DNA from 2 places in the Blautia sp. MSK20_18 genome. Region 1 is predicted to be linked to the other one. Evidence: riboswitches for the same ligand, from Rfam matches in the RefSeq annotation. Region 1 holds a riboswitch; the other holds the start of a gene.
The links. Region 1 has a riboswitch for cobalamin ahead of nikB (nickel ABC transporter permease). Riboswitches for the same ligand answer to the same signal wherever they lie in the genome.
Positions count from the first base shown of each region.

Region 2: linked by a shared signal. The riboswitch ahead of LI091_RS09415 (sirohydrochlorin cobaltochelatase) and the one ahead of nikB (nickel ABC transporter permease) in region 1 are both predicted to bind cobalamin.

Region 1 is NZ_JAJCGR010000003.1:42,297-49,723, forward strand. It holds gene LI091_RS02750 (ABC transporter substrate-binding protein) at 1-780, opposite strand, end outside; gene nikC (nickel transporter permease) at 839-1,669, opposite strand; gene nikB (nickel ABC transporter permease) at 1,670-2,608, opposite strand; cobalamin riboswitch at 2,793-2,981, opposite strand; gene LI091_RS02765 (M14 family metallopeptidase) at 3,266-4,225, opposite strand; gene hisIE (bifunctional phosphoribosyl-AMP cyclohydrolase/phosphoribosyl-ATP diphosphatase HisIE) at 4,397-5,677, opposite strand; gene hisB (imidazoleglycerol-phosphate dehydratase HisB) at 5,696-6,283, opposite strand; gene hisD (histidinol dehydrogenase) at 6,283-7,427, opposite strand, start outside.
Region 2 is NZ_JAJCGR010000014.1:3,125-10,551, reverse strand. It holds gene LI091_RS09425 (DNA internalization-related competence protein ComEC/Rec2) at 1-650, shown strand, start outside; gene LI091_RS09420 (NAD(P)/FAD-dependent oxidoreductase) at 740-2,119, shown strand; cobalamin riboswitch at 2,439-2,613, shown strand; gene LI091_RS09415 (sirohydrochlorin cobaltochelatase) at 2,776-4,068, shown strand; gene LI091_RS09410 (hypothetical protein) at 4,190-5,089, shown strand; gene LI091_RS09405 (ABC transporter substrate-binding protein) at 5,086-6,231, shown strand; gene LI091_RS09400 (FecCD family ABC transporter permease) at 6,329-7,348, shown strand; gene LI091_RS09395 (ABC transporter ATP-binding protein) at 7,352-7,427, shown strand, end outside.

The DNA of each region.
Region 1 (7,427 bases):
GATGTCGTAATTGTCATTTCCCTCAAACTCAACCAGGTTCTCTGTTTTCAGGTTGTAAGCGATATCGATCTCACCTGTCTGAAGAGCCATGGAACGTGTTGTCTGGTCATCCACACATTTCAGTGTAACTTTATCAAGGGGAACTTCTCCATCCCAGTAGTTCTCATTTTTTACTACGATACAGGAATCCGTCGGGCTGAAGGACTCTACTGCGTAAGGTCCTGTACAGATCGGTCCTTCCATGGCAAATGTAGAATCATCTACATTTGTATCTACGATCAGAAACAGCGGGTCTGCAAGGCATCCGGCCATGTTTGCATTTGCTCTGTTCAGATGGAAGATCAGGTTCTGTCCGTCAACTTCGAGGCTGTCGAGATCAAAGAATTCCGGAACACGGTCACTCTTTTCAGCGGTACGTTCGATGGAGGCTTTTACCATTTCCGGTGTCATATCGTCACCGTTGGAGAATTTTACGCCCTCACGGATCTTGAAGGTCCATGTTTTTCCATCGTCACTGTTTTCCCACTCTTCCGCAAGACATGGAACGATCTCACCGTTCTCATCGAATTTTGTAAGGCACTCGCCGATCGCATAACGGGATACAACCCAGCTGAAATACTGCTCTGTCGGCTCCAGTGTATCTGCAAAGCTTGTTACTCCGATGGTGATCTCCTTATCACTTTTTTTGTCACCTTTTGCCTGAGCCACTGTTGCCATTGAAAGGGTCATCATACATGCAAGTGTAGCAGCCAGCACTTTTTTAACTACATTATTTCTCATTTCATCCTCCTAAAGATAATATACTGATCATATGGTGTTGGTTTGTTACAGAGTTGTTTTATTGATCCTGGCGCGGATCCAGTACATCACGGATGCTGTCTCCAAGCATGTTGAAAACAACAACACAGATTACGATAGCGATACCAGGGTAGATCATAAGCCATGGCGCCTTTGCCATGTAGGTTCTTCCTTCATTCAGCATCAGTCCCCACTCCGGTGTCGGCGCAGTTGCACCAAATCCCAGGAATGAAAGGGAAGCCAGCTCCAGCATCATAGTTCCGATATCTGCTGCCGCAGTTACCACCATCTGGGTTACCATGTTGGGAAGAATGTGTACAAGAAGAATTTTCCAGGTCTTTGTTCCGTTTACTATAGCTGCCTCTATGTAAAGACTCTTCTTGACTTTCAAGACCATACTTCGTGCAAGACGGGCATATTTTGTCCAGCTTACAGCCGCAATGGAGATAACGGCATTGACCAGGTTTGGTCCAAGCATACCGGCAATGGCAATGGCCAGTACAAGCCCAGGGAAGGAGATCATCATATCTGCGATACGCATGATCACTGCATCCACAACGCCGCCGAAATATCCGGCAATAACTCCTAAAAATGTACCGATGACAAAGATCACTGCAACCAGACATAAGGTCATGATCAGAGAGGTTCTTGTTCCGAAGATAACACGGGAAAGAAGATCTCGTCCAAGCTTATCCGTTCCGAACGGATGAGCGGAGCTTGGCTCCTGCAGTGATTCGGTCATAACTGCATTCAGTGGATCATATGGTGAGAGCTGCGGCGCAAAGATTGCAATTCCGATCACCACGAGACCCAGAATGAAGAAAAGAGTGAACTGTTTATTTTCTTTGAATGTTCGTAATACCTTTTTCAATTATCTATCCTCCTTAAGTCTTGGATCGAGATAAGTATAGGACAGATCCACAAGCAGGTTGATGCACATGTACAGGATCGCGATCCAAAGTACATAGCCCTGTACAAGAGGATAGTCACGACAGGAAATCGCCTTTACTGCCATATTTCCCATTCCAGGCCAGTTGTAAATGATCTCTACAACTGCAGTACCTCCCAGAAGACTTCCAAGGGAAAGTCCCAACAGCGTTACCAGCGGAAGCATAACATTAGGAAGGACGTGTTTCCAGAGAATGACGCTTTCCTTGATTCCACGCATTCTTGCACCTGTGACATAATCCTGATGAAGTTCCTCCAGCACTGCACTTCTTACCTGTCTGGTATATTTTGCAGACATGGCAAGTGCAAGAGTCAGCGCCGGGAGGATCATGGATTTAAAATCCGTACTGCCTCCTGCAACATTGATCCAGCGAAGCTGAACACCAAAGATGCTGAGAAGGATCAGGCCCAGCCAGAAGCTTGGAACAGATACTCCCACAAAGGTAATTCCTCTCACAAAATAATCCGGGAATTTGTTCTGATATACAGCGGCCAGGATTCCAAGCGGTATGGAAATAATGACCATCATCAGAAGTGCCAGCAACGACATCCTCAGCGTCGGCCAGAAACAGGATACCAGTTTATCTGTTACCGGCATTTTGAAAGAATAGGACTGTCCCATATCTCCTGTAACAACACCCTTCAGCCAGGAACCATACTGCACGAGAAAGGGCTGATCAAGGCCAAGCTCATGTCTTGTCTGTTCCAGAAGCTCTGGTGTAGGAAGATTACCACACTCTGTCAGCATGATCTCCGCAGGATCACCAGGTGACAGGTAGGTCAGTCCAAATGTGAAAAAGCTGATTCCAAATAATACAATGATGATCTGGAGAAATCTTTTTCCTACTTGTTTCTTTGTCACGTTTTACTCCTTTCCTCATTTGATGCGATTTTAACATTGCCGTTTTAATTTAGTTAGATAAAAGAAACTATTGGATTCTTAATATGCAGAATATGCATGGAATTTTAGAAAATTTGCACGAAAAAAGCCCGTGACGAAATACGGGCACACAAAATAAATATGCTTCCTATCTTCCGTAAGAATCATTTTAAAACAATTGCAAGCAGGTCTCCTGACTTAGGATCCTTACCCTCAGACACCTTCCCGGTCTATTTCTCACGCACTCGACCAGTGGTACTTTGTCTGAGGATTTCCCCTTACAGTGACGGGATCGTACCGGATTTACACCGGTTTCCCTATTAATCCACTCAGAACTTACAACGGCTGATGTGAAAATCAGCAAATGCTGTCAAATTACTGAAACATTATATGATAAAACTATAGTTTATGTCTATGGAAAAATGTTATATTTTTAGAAAACTCATAAATTTTGTTAAAGATGCTTGAATTGTATATATCCCCCATGGGGGATTTGACAATTGGATTTATCTAATCTGCTAAAAAAACACGGATTTTACCTCGCTATTTTTACAAATAGAATAGCAAATGGTAAAACCCGGTTTTCTTACTGTTTCAATATGATTTCAGACAGAAGCGTTCTGAAAAGGTTGTTTACTATCAGGTCAGAGTCTCCGTGATCGCTGCATATGCGATCATTGGTCCGTCTTCAATAATGTTCAGACTGGCTGTCTGATAAAGTACGACTCCGTTTTCAGTTGCAATAGATGTGTAAAGTAAATTTCCATAGTAATCTCTCAGTTCACCCAATTCTTCTCCCTTAAAGAAGTACTCTCCAGGCTTCTTGGATGGATACCAGCATCCGGTATACGGCGCATATTCATAGACTACATTTTCAAGAAGCATCTGACGGTAATGCTTCAGACCATGACATTTCTTTCCCTGGAGATGAAAAACAAGGTGACGGACGTCTCTTTTATCCTGTTCTACTTCCTCCCAGGTCCAGTAGCTGTGTCCGCCTCTTTCGATGAGAATACTTGGAATTCCAAGAGAAGAAGCATAATTGTAGGCGCCACCTGTGGCGGTTGTGGAACGGACCACATATTTTACGCCGATATGCCGTGCCATATGTAATGATTTCTCTGCTGTCTTTTCATCTACAACCCCTACATAATAAACATAGGGATGAAGCTGTTCGAACCCATCTCCGCTATGCAGGTCGATATAATAATCTGCTATGGAAAAAAGCTTTGTCACTATAGCATAGGCAATACGATCTGCAGCTGTTCCCTCAGGATCTCCGGGGAAAACGCGGTTCAGGTTCTTGCCATCCTCATAGACCAGACTCATGGTGCGATGCTCAAAGCCACTGACATTGACCAGTGGAACGATGATCACATTTCCCTTCAGTTCTTCCGGTTGAAATTCTTTTGCAAGTTCCATTGCCGCCTGGATTCCTACATACTCCGCACTGTGTATTCCCGCTGTGATCAGTATCGTCGGTCCGTCTTTCACTCCGCATATCACAGTTGCCGGCATTGCTATGCCGTATCCTGTGATCTTAATTTTCCCCTGTGCCTTCTCTCCTTTTTCAATCACCCAGTCATCAATTTTGATCATTGGTTGTTTCCCTTTTCCTTTTTTATATTTCCGCACTTTTGACGATAAGTATATCATGCCTAACCGAAATTGTACATATTCTTTTAAGATTCCGGGAAAACAGAAAAAAGCTTTCGTAACCGTTCATTCTGATCCGACGTACAAAAGCTTTTTTCCTGAATGATATATAATTTATCTTTTTACCAATTCTTTGGTGATTTCTTCCCAGCTGACTCCTTTTTCCACCATAAGTACCATCATATGATAAAGAAAATCTGAAATTTCGTATTTAATCTCTTCTTTATCTGGATTTTTGGCTGCAATGACGATCTCTGTGCATTCTTCACCGACTTTTTTCAAAATCTTGTCAATTCCCTTATCAAAAAGATAATTGGTATAGGAACCTTCCTTTGGATGTTCTTTTCGGTCAGTGATCACATCATACACATTCTGGAACACGTGAAGTGGGTTGGTATCATCGTACTCTTTTTTCAGCAGCGGTTTGAAGAAACAGGTACGGTTTCCTGTATGGCAGGCTGCGCCAATCTGCTCCACTTTGGCAAGGATCGTATCATTATCACAGTCAATAGTAAGAGACTTTACATACTGTACGTGTCCGGATGTCAGACCTTTGGTCCAGAGCTCATTCCGGCTGCGACTCCAGTATGTCATTTTTCCAAGCTTCAATGTTGTGTTAAAAGCAAGCTCATTCATATAGGCCAGCATCAGTACTTCATCCGTCCGGTAATCCTGGACAATAACCGGAACCATTCCGTCACTGTTTAATTTAAAGTCCGACCATGCAATATTACTTTTATATGTGTTTACCGGAATTCCGGCTTCTTCGCAGGTTTCCTTAAATGTATGCAGATCATTTTCAAGACTGCTTACATAAGCACCGCAAAGTCCGGACACAGCTGGTTCTCCTAAAAGCTCCAGAACGTTCTCAGATCTGTTTTCATCGGTATGAAGAACAATGGAAATCTGAGAAATCTCTGCAATTTCATTTTCGACAGTGTCCAAAGCCAGAACAGTGTCTGCATATGTTTCGATCAGATCCTGATTTTCTGTGAATTCTCTCAGATCAGAGATGCTGATCATCATACGCTCTTTTCCAAAGCGCCGGGATACTTCTTCCAGAAGCTTGATATTATTCTCTTTCGAAAAATTCAGTACAACTTTGGCACATCCCGCATAGATCAGCTTTTTTACATCTTCCATACGTTTGATATTTCCCGCTGCGATCACCGGGATCTCAGATACCTGACAGATATCACGGATTTTTCCGATCGCACGGTCATGCTCTGCATCTGCGGAAGAAAAGTCAAATACCAGAAGCTCATCTGCCCCATTGTCACCGTAAAATTTTGCAAGTGTTTCTACATTTCCGTCTCCGAAAAGATTTCTCTGTCCAAATCCGGTTACCGCCTTTTCTGAATGAAGATAAAGGCATGGGATCAACTGTTTGTTCATAAGTGGTCTCCTTCTGTATCAGAGGCTTCCCTTGGTAGAAAGCACGTCTGTGATCCGGGAATCGTACTGTGTTGCTGCATCAAGGGCTTTCGCAAAGCTTTTAAACATGGCCTCTGCCACATGATGGCTGTTTCCTCCGGAAAGAACCTTGATGTGAAGATTCATTGCTACGGAATAGGATACTGCATAAAAGAATTCCTTTACCATCTCTGTAGCCATATCTCCTATTTTTTCCGTAGAAAACGCTGCATCCCATCCAAGATAAGGTCTTCCGGAAAGATCTACTGCGCAGAGCACAAGCACTTCATCCATAGGAAGGATACAGCTGCCGTAACGTTTGATTCCTTTTTTGTCGCCAACTGCCTCACGGATAGCGTTTCCAAGGACGATCCCTGTATCTTCAATGGTGTGATGATCATCTACATTCAGATCACCGTGGACTCTCAGCGTAAGATCATACAGTCCATGGCGCGTAAAACCGTCCAGCATATGGTCAAAAAAGCCAATGCCTGTATCAATATCGGAACTTCCTGTTCCATCAATATTCAGTTGCAGACGTATCTGCGTTTCTTTTGTGTTTCTTTCGATCAGTGCTTCTCTTGCCATTATTCGTTCTCCTTGTCCTCTTCCTCAAAACGGACTGCAATGGAATTTGCGTGTGCAGTCAGCTGTTCCGATGTGGCAAACTGGATAATGTCCTTGTGGATCTTTCGGAGTGCTTCCCTGGAATAATATACAATACTGGATTTTTTGATAAAATCATCTACAGAAAGTGCGGAGAAAAATTTGGCAGTTCCATTGGTAGGAAGCACATGGTTTGGTCCTGCGAAATAATCTCCAAGGGGTTCAGAGCTGTGCTCTCCGATAAAGATCGCACCTGCATTTCGTACCTTCATCATATCTTCAAAAGGATTCTTTGTGACGATCTCCATATGTTCAGAAGCAATTTCATTGGCAGCCTCAATGGCCTCGTCCATATCTTCTGCGATCAGGATATAACCAAAGTTCTCCAGGGATTTCTCAATAATGGCTTTTCTGGAAAGTACCTCAACAAAACCTCTGACTTCTTTATCTACCTGATCTGCAAATTCCTCATTTGTTGTGATCAGGATCGCAGATGCCATCTCATCATGTTCTGCCTGAGAAAGAAGATCTGCTGCAATATAACGAGGATTTGCAGTCTCATCTGCAAGAACGAGGATCTCGCTTGGACCGGCAATAGAATCAATGCTTACGTATCCATAAACTGCCTTTTTTGCAAGCGCAACAAAAATATTTCCGGGTCCTACGATCTTGTCAACCTTTGGAATACTCTCGGTTCCATATGCAAGTGCTCCGATGGCCTGTGCACCACCCACTTTATAGATTTCATCTGCTCCGGCTTCGTTGGCAGCAACAAGTGTGCTTGGATTTACTTTTCCGTCTTTTCCAGGAGGTGTTGTCATTACAATACGGTCAACACCGGCAACTTTTGCAGGAACGATATTCATAAGCACGGAAGACGGATATACAGCCTTTCCACCGGGAACGTAAACACCTACACAGTTCAGAGCGGTTACCTTCTGACCAAGCATGGTTCCGTCTGTTGTGCTTGTGAACCAGCTGTTCTGAAGCTGCTTTTCGTGATAGCTGCGGATATTCACCAATGCTTTTTTGATCACATCGATCAGGGAAGGATCTACCAGCTTGTATGCTTCCTCGATCTCCTCAGGGGTTACACGGATCGTATCCTTTGTCACTTCGACTTTAT
Region 2 (7,427 bases), on a different contig from region 1:
TTTCCTGGCTGGATGGGATTTTTATTTCCCATACAGATCAGGATCACATCAACGGTGTGAAGGAGCTTCTGGAATATATGGGAAAAGGTCTTACAACCATCCGGGCCGGATATCTGATACTGCCTGCCTGGGCGGAAAGACCAGATGCGTGGAGGGAGCTTGCAGAGGCAGCAAAAACAGCCGGAGTTAAGGTCATGACAGCAGGAAAAGGGGATGAGCTGCCTTGCGGAAAAGTATCTTTTTCTGTTCTGTGGCCGGAGAAAAATGCCACAGGAAAAGATGTGAATGAGGAAGCTATGGTGATGGAGTTGTCTTTTGGAGATTTTCAGATGCTTTTTACCGGAGATATCGGTGCAGATACGGAGAAAAAGCTTCTGGCAGCCGGGGGGCTTGAGGATGTTGACTGTCTGAAGGTGGGACATCACGGTTCCCGTTATTCTACCACAGAAGCATTTCTTGAGAAAATAAAGCCGGAAGTGGCGATCATTTCCTGTTCGCTCACTAACACCTACGGACATCCGTCACCGGAAACCGTAGAGCGGCTTAAAGCGGCCGGAAGTCAGGTGGAATACACCATGAAAAACGGTGCTATTACCGTGGAAACAGATGGAAAAAAGCTTAAGATCGGAAGGTTCCGAAAAAAACGGTGACTTTTGAACACGTTTGTTGTAAAATAGACAGGGTTTGTGCAAAAACAAAATACTGAAAATGTGCAATACAAGATAAGGAGTTTTTATTTATGAAATATGATGTACTGATCGTAGGAGCAGGTCCCGGTGGAATCTTTGCGGCCTATGAACTGATGAATAATGATCCGGAGAAAAAGATCGCGGTTTTTGAAGCCGGTCATCCTCTGGAAAAAAGAAAATGTCCCATCGACGGAAAGAAAGTAAAATCCTGTATCCACTGCAAAACCTGTGCGATCATGAAGGGCTTTGGCGGTGCAGGCGCTTTCTCTGATGGAAAATATAATATCACCAATCAGTTTGGCGGAACTCTGTACCAGCATATCGGCAAGGATACAGCCACAGAGCTGATGGAATATGTAGATAAACTGAACCTGATGCATGGCGGTGAGGGAACCAAACTTTATTCTACCACAAACAGCGAGATCCGTAAGCTCTGCCTTCAGAACGGCCTGCATCTTTTGGATGCATCAGTCCGTCATCTGGGAACAGATATCAACTATGTGGTGCTTCAGAACCTCTATGAAAAAATGAAAGACCATGTGGACTTCTATTTTGACGCATCTGTTGACAAAGTAGAAAAAACTGAAGACGGTTATGCAGTTTTTGTAGGAGATGAGCGTTACGAGGGAACTTACTGTATCATCTCCGCAGGACGAAGCGGAAGTAAATGGATGGAGACGGTATGTACAGAGCTTAAGATCCCGACTCTTTCCAACCGTGTGGACATCGGAGTCCGTGTGGAGCTTCCGGCAGAGGTTTTCAGCCGTCTGACAGATGAGCTTTATGAGAGCAAGATCGTTTACAGAACTGAGAAGTTTGAGGATATGGTCCGTACCTTCTGCATGAACCCGCGAGGTGTTGTCGTGAATGAAAATACCAACGGTATCATCACAGTAAACGGTCACAGCTACGAAGATCCGGCAAAGCATACCAACAATACAAACTTTGCCCTTCTGGTATCCAAGCATTTCTCAGAGCCGTTCCATGACAGCAACGGATACGGTGAGAGCATTGCAAGACTTTCCAATATGCTTGGCGGTGGTGTTATGGTACAGCGGTTTGGAGATCTGATCCGCGGAAGACGAAGCACAAAAGCCCGTATTGAGGAAAGTTTCGTAACACCTACACTTTCTGCGACACCGGGAGATTTAAGCCTTGTTATGCCGAAACGTATCCTGGATGGCATCATCGAGATGATCTATGCCCTGGACAAGATCGCACCGGGAACCGCAGATGATGATACTTTGCTTTATGGCGTTGAGGTTAAATTCTACAACATGGAGGTCGAGATCGACGAAAATCTGGAAACCTGCCACAAGGGTCTCTTTGTTATCGGAGACTGTAGCGGCGTGACCCATTCTCTGTCCCATGCATCTGCCAGCGGAGTCTACGTAGCCAGATACCTGGAGCAGGAGTATTTTAACAGATAAACTGCAAAGCAGTTTATCTGTTATGAGCAAGTAGCAAAGCGGATTGCGAATATCTGATGTAAGACAGTCCTTTTCTGATATCAGGGTGATGACAGAAAGGGGCTGTTTTTTATGCAGGATATGCATGAATATTGGAGAAAGTATTCTGATAATAACTGACAGATACAGGGAGAAAACCGGTTACTGTTCACTGGTAATATTTCGCGAGGTGTTTTTTGTGAGCGAAGATCACAGAAAACCGTGAATCGTCTGACATCAATCTTGACAAATTTATGAGTTTGTGGTAAAAGTTAGATAACCAGGTAAAAGAAAATATGTGCAAATGTTATAATGATAAGGTTGCATCCAATCGGATGTGCAAAAGAGAATCCGGTGAGAATCCGGAACGATACCGTCACTGTGAAAGGGGAGCTGCTTTTATAACCACTGGGAGACCGGGAAGGGAAAGCAGCGTGGAACCAAGTCAGGAGAACTGCCTTATTGTGAGATTCAGGGATTCGCGGTTTACGAATCGGTATTCTCCATAACAATACAGAACTTCTTTTTATGTATTTGTATTGCGCAGAGAATCATGTGTGAGCAGGCGGCCGCAGAGAGCTGCTGCTTTTTTGTACATATCAGTATTCTGGAAATACATGAAAAGAGGACAATGAGAAATGAAAAGAAAAACAATGTTAGCTCTGATGCTCGCAGTTTCCATGACATGCTCTATGGGTGCGGCTACAACAGCAATGGCAGCAGAGGATTCTGCTACAGAAGAGAACGCTGAGGCAGCTGATACCACAGAGGCTTCTGATGCAGATCAGGAAGCAGCAGATAATGTAGCAGCTCTGATCGACAAGATCTATGTACAGGAAAGAAACGACACAACAGATGAGGACTGCAAGGCAGCCAAAGAAGCATGGGATGCTCTGACAGATGCTCAGAAAGAACTGGTAGAGGGTGAGAATGCAGATCCGGATTATTTCGGACGTGACACAGGAGATGCTTCCAAGGACGATCCGCGTAACCAGGATGAGATCGGTGAGAATGAACTTCTTGTTGTAAGCTTTGGTACTTCCTTCAATGACAGCCGTGCAGAGGATGTCAAGGGAATCGAGGATGCTCTTGCAGAAGCTTATCCGGACTGGTCTGTAAGAAGAGCATTTACAGCACAGATCATCATCAACCATGTAGAGGCAAGAGATGATGAAGTGATCGATAACATGCAGCAGGCTCTTGACCGTGCAGTAGAGAATGGTGTTAAGAATCTGGTTGTACAGCCTACCCATCTGATGCATGGTGCTGAGTACGATGAGATGACAGAAGCGATCAATGGCTATAAAGATAAATTCGAGTCTGTAGCTATCGCAGAGCCAATGCTCGGTGAGGTTGGAGACGATGCAACTGTGATCAATGATGACAAGAAAGCCGTTGCTCAGGCAATCACAGATACGGCTTGCAAAGAGGCCGGATTTGACAGCATGGATGCAGCAGCTGAGGCTGGCACAGCATTCGTATTCATGGGACATGGAACATCTCATACAGCTAACGTTACATACGATCAGATGCAGACACAGATGGAAAACCTTGGATTGAAGAACGCATTCATCGGTACTGTAGAGGGTAAGCCGGAAGATACAGCCTGCGACAAGGTTATCGAGAAGGTAAAAGAAGCAGGATACAAGAACGTTGTTCTTCGTCCGCTGATGGTTGTTGCCGGAGACCATGCAAATAACGATATGGCCGGTGATGAGGAGGATTCCTGGAAGAGCCAGTTTGTAGCATCCGGAAACTTCGATAAGGTTGACTGCCAGATCGAGGGTCTTGGAAGAATCGAAGCAGTTGAGAAGCTTTATGTAGAGCATACAAAGGCAGCCATCGATTCTCTGGGAAGCACTGAGGAGTCCGCAGATTCTGATGCAGCAGCAGATACAGAGGCTGATTCTGCTGAGGAGTCCGCAGAATAATAAATATAAAAATATCTGAGTGAGTTCAGATACCTATAAGAAATCAATGTAACTGCCCGGAAAGATCAGGAAGACTGTTTTCCGGGCAGATTGCTGTATCTATGGAAGGGAGAAGATTATCATGAAAAAACGCTATGTAAACTTAATTCTTGCAATGGCAAGTGCATCAGTCCTGGTGCTGGGCTCTGTGCCTGCGATGGCAAAAACAGATGAAACAAAAACAGAGTCCGGTGAGGAAGCAGAAGCTTCCGAAGAAAAGGATACAGATGCAGCCAAAGCAGATACCCTGGAAGATGGCGTTTATACAGCAGAGTTTGGTACAGACAGCAGCATGTTTCATGTAAATGAGGCCAATGACAAAAAAGGAGAGCTCACGGTCAAAGATGGTAAAATGACCATCCACGTAAGTCTGGTTTCCAAGAAGATCGTTAACCTGTTTGCGGGAACTGCCGAGGATGCCCAGAAGGACGGAGCAGAGATCATTGAGCCGACCACAGATACAGTGAAGTACAGCGATGGTTATACAGAGGAGGTTTACGGATTTGATATCCCGGTACCGGCCATTGGTGAGGAATTTAACGTGGCGATCCTGGGAGAAAAAGGCAAATGGTACGACCATAAAGTCAGCGTAAAGAATCCTGTAAAAACCTCTGACGACAAAAAATCCGAAGGGAAAAAACCGGAAGAGCTGAAGCTGGAGGACGGAACCTATGAGACGGATGTAACCCTTACAGGCGGAACAGGAAGAGCATCTGTAGAATCTCCAGCTAAAGTAGAGATCAAGGACAAAGAAGCTACGGCAACCATTATCTGGAGCAGTCCGAATTATGATTACATGATCGTGGACGGCGAAAAATATGAGCCGGTGAACAAAGACGGAAACTCCACATTTGAGATCCCGGTCACAGTCTTTGACGCAGAAATGGAAGTGACTGCAGATACTGTAGCCATGAGTACTCCTCACGAGATTGAGTATACCCTGAATTTTGATTCTTCGAGCATGAAAAAGGAAGAAAAATGAAAAAAATAATTTCATACATATTTCTGACGCTGACCCTGATCCTGGGGTGTGCTTTTGCAGTGCAGGCAGCAGAGACAGAACATAAGCCTGCGGATATTCCAGGCCTTACCTTTGACCACAGTATGGATCTTTCCTACGCAAAGGAATTTAATGTGGATTACTACAACGATGGCTATGCGCTGCTCACCATTGATCAGGAAGGACAGTTTCTTGTAGTTCCCGAAGGCAAGAAAGCACCGGAGGGGCTGGATCCTGACATTGCGGTTCTGCAGCAGCCCATAAACAATATCTATCTGGTAGCAACCTCGGCCATGGATCTTTTCCGCGCTATCGACGGGATTGACAGCATCAAGCTTTCCGGAACCAAGGAAGACGGATGGTATATCCAGGAAGCAAAGGACGCCATGGAACAGAAAAAGATGATCTATGCCGGCAAGTACAGTGCTCCGGATTACGAGCTGATCCTGAACGAGGGCTGTGACCTTGCCATTGAATCTACCATGATCCATCACAATCCGGAGGTACAGGAGAAACTGGAGCAGTTCGGGATTCCTGTAATGGTAGAGCGTTCCAGCTATGAGAGTCACCCTCTTGGAAGGACCGAATGGATGAAGCTTTACGCAGTTCTTCTGGGAAAAGAAGATGTGGCAGAAAAGGTTTTCAAAGAGCAGACGGACAAGCTGGATAAGGTTCTCACAGCAGATAAAACAGATAAGACCGTGGCGTTCTTTTATATCAACTCCGTAGGTGCGGTAAATATAAGAAAAAGCGGCGACTATGTTTCAGAAATGATCTCTCTCGCAGGAGGAAATTATGTTCCGGAGGATACGGGAGTAAATGACAATGCTCTTTCCACCATGAATATGCAGATGGAAGAGTTTTATGCCAAGGCGAAGGATGCAGACTATATCATCTATAACAGTACGATTGACGGGGAACTTAAGACCATTGATGAGCTTCTTTCCAAAAGTAAGCTTCTTGCAGATTTCAAGGCAGTGAAGAACGGAAATGTCTGGTGCACAGGCAAAAATCTCTTCCAGGAAACTACCGGACTTGGAACCATGATCGAGGATATCCACACCATGCTGACTACAGACGATGATTCTCTGGATGAGCTGACCTATATGCATAAACTGAAATAAATTCCAGTGTTCGCTTTAACTCCTTTGTCGGTTTCCACCTGTGAGCAGGAAACGAAAGGACAGGATAACAAAACAGAAGAGGAGTGTACCAGAAAAAATGAATGACAGAAAACGCGCAGTCCGATACGGGATCTCTTTTGTGATCCTTGCGGTACTTTTAATCTTTTTATTTATATGGAATGTAAATTCCGGAAGTATCCACCTCTCTGTGAAGGAGATCCTGAATATCATATTCCGGCATCAGGGAGATGAAACTTCTTATAATATCGTCTGGGAGATCCGTCTTCCCAGGATACTGGCAGTTATCATCCTTGGCGGAGCACTTTCTGTTTCCGGATTTTTGCTGCAGACCTTTTTTAACAATCCTATCGCGGGACCCTTTGTACTGGGAATCTCTTCCGGTGCCAAGCTGATCGTGGCGCTTCTGATGATCTTTTTTTTAAGCAGATCGGTGTCCATCGGTTCCGGTGCCATGATCCTGGCTGCTTTTGCAGGCTCAATGATTTCCATGGGCTTTGTGCTCCTTGTGGCAAAAAAAGTCCACAACATGTCCATGCTGGTCATCAGTGGTGTTATGATCGGCTATATCTGTTCGGCCATCACAGACTTTGTGGTGACCTTTGCAGATGATTCCAACATAGTCAATCTTCACAACTGGTCACTGGGAAGCTTTTCCGGTATGACCTGGGGGAATGTGCAGACTATGGCTGCTGTGGTACTTCTTACCATGGTGATCGTATTTTTTATGTCAAAACCGATCAGCGCCTATCAGCTGGGGGAGACTTACGCGCAGAATATGGGAGTTAATATCAAGGCTTTCCGGATACTTCTGATCCTGCTTTCCAGTATTCTTTCTGCCTGTGTGACCGCTTTTGCAGGGCCGATCTCCTTCGTGGGGATCGCTGTGCCTCATATTGCAAAAAGTCTCCTGAAGACTGCAAAACCCCTGCTTGTGATCCCGGCCTGTTTTCTGGGCGGTGCAGTGTTCTGCCTGTTCTGTGACCTGATCGCAAGAACTGTATTTGCACCGACGGAGCTGAGCATCAGTTCTGTGACAGCAGTTTTCGGAGCACCGGTAGTTATCTATATCATGATTCGCAGACAGCAGAGGATATAAACGATGAAATCATATTTTTTTTATACAGATCAGCTGACCGTAGGCTATGATGGAAAACCGCTGATCAAAGAGATCAATA